DNA from 2 places in the Oceanobacillus sp. FSL K6-0118 genome. Region 1 is predicted to be linked to the other one. Evidence: predicted binding sites of a transcription regulator. Region 1 holds the regulator's gene; the other holds the start of a gene.
What was found. The regulator CtsR, encoded in region 1, represses protease genes until heat stress. The targets are predictions, from matches to a motif close to ATGGTCAATAAAGGTCAAACA.
Positions count from the first base shown of each region.

Region 2: the regulator CtsR is predicted to act here: its motif matches at 731-751, upstream of clpP (ATP-dependent Clp endopeptidase proteolytic subunit ClpP).

Region 1 covers NZ_JBBOVR010000001.1:317,229-319,721, forward strand. Annotated here, with positions in the region: gene MHI02_RS01560 (MgtC/SapB family protein) at 1-516, shown strand, start outside; gene MHI02_RS01565 (CtsR family transcriptional regulator) at 858-1,319, shown strand; gene MHI02_RS01570 (UvrB/UvrC motif-containing protein) at 1,469-2,011, shown strand; gene MHI02_RS01575 (protein arginine kinase) at 2,008-2,493, shown strand, end outside.
Region 2 covers NZ_JBBOVR010000001.1:2,824,718-2,827,210, forward strand. Annotated here, with positions in the region: gene MHI02_RS14440 (shikimate kinase) at 1-333, shown strand, start outside; gene clpP (ATP-dependent Clp endopeptidase proteolytic subunit ClpP) at 812-1,402, shown strand; gene MHI02_RS14450 (HPr family phosphocarrier protein) at 1,451-1,705, opposite strand; gene whiA (DNA-binding protein WhiA) at 1,927-2,493, opposite strand, start outside.

The DNA.
Region 1 (2,493 bases):
ATGTCGCTCTATGGTTTTTCATCATTAATTGATACTTATGGTAATATACGTTTCGATCCTGCACGAATACCTTCATATGTAATTAGTGGTATCGGATTTTTAGGGGCAGGTACGATTATCGTTTACGGTGGAACAATAAGAGGTTTAACTACGGCAGCGTCTATTTGGACAGTGGCAGGTTTAGGATTAGTTGTTGGATTAGGTATGTATGGTGCGGCTATATTAGCTACATTAATTATATTAATTAGCTTAGTATTCCTGAACAACTTTGAAAAGTTATTTCAAAGTAGGCGTTCCTTTTCTTCCGTAAATATTACGATTGACCATAATACGAATCTGAGTTTATTAGTAAATTTATTTGAGCAATTTGATGTAAAAATTCTTTCTATTGAAATTACTAATATCGAGAAAAAAATGAGAAATGTTCAAATTAAAGTTGAAAGGAACAAAAGAATCGATAAAATAAACCTTTATGATGAATTATCAAGATTAACAGGGGTACGAAACATATCATAATTAAGCTTTAATTTATCTTATTATATTTTTTTAAGAAAAGTCACGTCCAGCTTTAGTGAGACCTCCCTTACCTCATGTCACGATAAGGAGAACCTGCCGACTTGGTCTTTTTTATCCTTCCTTTTGAACACGTGCTGTAAGGGAGTTTCCGCTTTTGATTCTAAAAATCTTACACGTATAATTAGGTGTAAGGTTTTGTTTTCAATAATTTTGTCTAAAATATATAAAAGGTATTTGCATCTCAAAAATGTTGGCGTATAATAAGAGTATAGTCAAAGATAGTCAAAGTCAAATGCATTGAAAATACTGACATTAACAACGTGCAAGAGGGGATGGATCTGATGAGTAATATCTCAGATATCATTGAGCAATATTTAAAAACTGTTTTTCAAATGAAAGGCCAAAATGCAATTGAAATAAAGAGAAGTGAAGTCGCCAATCGCTTCCAGTGTGTTCCATCACAAATTAATTATGTTATTAATACTCGTTTTACGTTAGAAAAAGGTTACATTGTAGAGAGTAAACGTGGTGGTGGAGGATACATTCGTATTATGCGAGTGAGGCATAAGGATAAATCTACATTAATTGATGAGATTATTGAAATGGCTAATCCAACTATATCCCAACGATCGGCTACTGACATACTAGATCGACTCTTAGAAGAGGAAATTATAACGGAACGAGAGGCGAAAATTATGCTAAGTGCCATGGAACGTACCACTTTAGCATTTAACCTTCCGTTAAGAGATGAAATACGTTCCAGAATCTTAACCGCTATGTTATCACAACTAAAGTATTTTTAGTTTAAATTTACTATACAAAGGGAATTACCTTGGCAGGTAGGAAAGTATAAAATCTTTCCCGTCTGCATAAGTGCAACTAAGCCATCCACCGAAAGGCTTGGCGGATGCCAAGTTTTCTAATACCAGTAGTTGTAAAGGGGGAAGAAACAGTGGAATGCCAAGAATGTCATAAACGTCCAGCGACACTGCATTTTACACAAGTTATTAATGGTAAAAAGACGGAAATAAGTGTATGTAATGTATGTGCAAAAGAAAAAGGTTATGTGACGTATCCAGAGGAAGAAGCTTATTCTCTTCATAATTTATTATCAGGTCTTTTTAATTTTGATACGTCGAAAATAGATAATCCAACTTTGCAGAAAGTGAAAGATCTGCAATGCCCACAATGTAAAATGACATTTGCTCAATTTAAGCAAGTTGGCAAGTTTGGATGTGCTACTTGTTATGAAACATTTTCGGATAAATTAGATCCAATATTAAGACGTGTTCATGCGGGTAATACAAAACATTATGGAAAAATACCTAAACGTGCAGGTAATGATATACAAATGAAACGTCAGTTGAACCATTACAAGAGTCAATTACAGCAATTGATAGAAAATGAAGCATTTGAAGAGGCAGCTAAAGTAAGGGATCAGATTAAGGAGCTTGAAGCTAATATAAGAGATAAAGAAGCAGGTGATAATGCATGACACTCGAACATTTTATGAATGATGCTATTAGCCCTTGGATGCGTGAAGAAGGGCCGAGTAGTGATATTGTGATGAGTAGCCGCATTCGCCTTGCAAGAAATATAGCAAGTATACCTTATCCTATTATTGCTGAAGAGGAGAAACTTGCAGAAGTAAGGAAACTCATTGAAAAAGAATATGCAAACAAGTCATTTAATAGTTATCATAATTTTGAATTTATCCCTATTAGAGAATTAACTGCTATTGAAAATCGAGTTTTAGTAGAAAAGCACTTAATAAGCCCTAATCTTGCTAAACATACGAATGAATCGGCAGTAATAATTTCTGAAAATGAACAAGTATCTATTATGGTAAATGAAGAGGATCATCTTCGTATCCAGCTTTATTTTCCTGGTTTACAGTTACGTCATGCTTTAGATAGAGCATTTGAAATAGATGATTGGTTAGAAGAAAAGGTAAATTATGCTTTTGATGAAAATAAA
Region 2 (2,493 bases), 2.5 Mb from region 1:
TGTAAAAATCAAAGACTCAAAATTATTTCACTTGGTGGTGGCGCATTTTTACAAGAAGAAATAAAAGAGACTTGCTTAGCTAATTCTATCGTATTCTACCTTTCGTTATCTTGGGAATCATGGAAAGAAAGAATCAGTATGATAATAGATAATCGACCGGTTCTTCAAGGAAAGAATTATGAAGAAATGAAAGAACTATTTGAAAAAAGACAGCCAATATACGAAGAACATCATTCCAAAGTAGCAACGGACAAGCAAAATGTCGAAGAAATAGCAGATTATATTGTATCCTCATTAAAAACAGCTTGGGATATTTATGAACCAAATCGTTAAATAAAATTTTAGGGAAAGAAAAGTAGAAATATACTTTCTTTTTTTTAGCGGGAAAGTATAACATCTTTCCCGTCTGGGGCTCCGATTACTCGCCCCACCTTAAAGAATTGCATAAGTGCAACTAAGGCATTCGCTAAAGCCTAGCGAATGCCAAGTTTTCTAATGAAGCCATAAAGAAAACTTCCATCAGTGGTTTTTTCCTTCATCCCCCACTGATGGTTAGTCGCACTTATCGGACCTTTCTCCCACCTACCTTCTTTGTTCCCCGGAAGCTTGAGGTGGGATAATAGTCAATAATGATAAAATGAAGGGATTTCAAACTTTCCAATGGTTTATTTGGTTTATTAAATAAAATTATGGGAAAAATGGAAAGTGTATCCAATTTGTCGAACGTTTTTGTTTGACCTTCATTGACCATTGAGCTATTATGGAAATATAACATTTTGGCTAAACTATTGTTATTAAGGGAGGATTTACTATGAATTTAGTACCTACAGTTATTGAACAAACTAATCGTGGTGAACGTGCATATGATATTTACTCACGCTTATTGAAAGACCGTATCATTTTACTTGGAAGCGGAATCGATGATAATGTGTCAAACTCCATTGTTGCACAATTATTATTCTTAGAAGCTGAAGATCCAGAGAAAGATATTTCATTATATATTAACTCACCAGGTGGTTCTATTACTGCTGGGATGGCAATTTATGATACGATGAACTTTATTAAACCAGATGTATCCACTATCTGTATTGGAATGGCTGCTTCTATGGGAGCATTCTTACTTGCAGCGGGGGAAAAAGGAAAACGATATGCCCTACCAAATAGTGAAATTATGATTCACCAACCATTAGGTGGAGCACAGGGGCAAGCAACCGACATTGAAATTCATGCAAGACGTATTATAGAAATCAAAAAACGCATGAACGAAATCCTTGCTGAGAAGACTGGACAGCCTCTAGAAGTAGTAGAACGTGATACGGAACGTGATAACTTCTTGACTGCTCCACAATCCGTTGAATATGGATTAATTGACAAAATTCTAGAACGTCAATCAGAAAAATAATAGATATAAAAACTCCCTTTCAACTTTTCGAAAGGGAGTTTTTATATCTTATTTTTTGGAAACAAATTCACATAAATGATCAATTGCATTTTCTTCATCAGGACCATCCGCAATTAATTTAATTTCTTCTCCACATGCAATAGCTAAACTCATAAGCCCCATTATACTTTTGGCATTTACTTTCTTACTATCTTTCTCTAAAAATAAATGCGCTGCATAGCGGTTTGCTTCTTGAACAAATTGTGCCGCTGGTCTAGCTTGTAGACCCGACTCTATTTCTACCTTTATCTGTTTTTCAATCAAACTTCTCATCCTCCCAATTGAGTAAGCGCTAACATTGTTTTTCTTTTGTACCATCCCATATTGCTAACTATCTAAAAAATTAAATTTTATACTGTAAATTACATGTATTATATCATATGTAAAGTTAAAAGGAAAATATCCCCTTTTAACTTTAATATAATCAGAATACACTATTAGCTGGTGACTTATGTAGATAAGATAGTATCATACTTTCTTATCCGCTAAACAAATTCACCTTGCTTGATTTTTTCTGCAAACTCATCTATCTTTTTAAGGCGGTGATTTACACCAGATTTGGAAATCTTTCCACTTCCAACTAATTCCCCTAATTCTTTTAACGAGACATCTTGGTGCTCGACCCGTAACTTAGCAATCTCTTGCAATTTTTCTGGAAGCTTATCCAGACCAACTGTGTTTTCTATAAGTTTTATATTCTCTATCTGACGGAAAGCTGCTCCAATCGTTTTATTTAAATTCGCAGTTTCACAATTCACTAATCGATTAACGGAATTTCGCATATCCCTTACAATTCGAACATCCTCAAATTTAAATAATGCATTATGTGCTCCTATTATTCCTAGAAACTCAGTAATTTTTTCTGCTTCCTTCATATAGACAATATAACCTTTTTTCCGTTCTAACGTTCTTGAACGTAAACCATATGAATTAAGTAATTCGAATAACTCATTATTATGATCCTCATAATTATTAAAAATCTCTAAATGATAAGATGATGTTTCGGGATTATTAATGGAACCACCAGCTAAAAATGCACCACGTAAATAGGC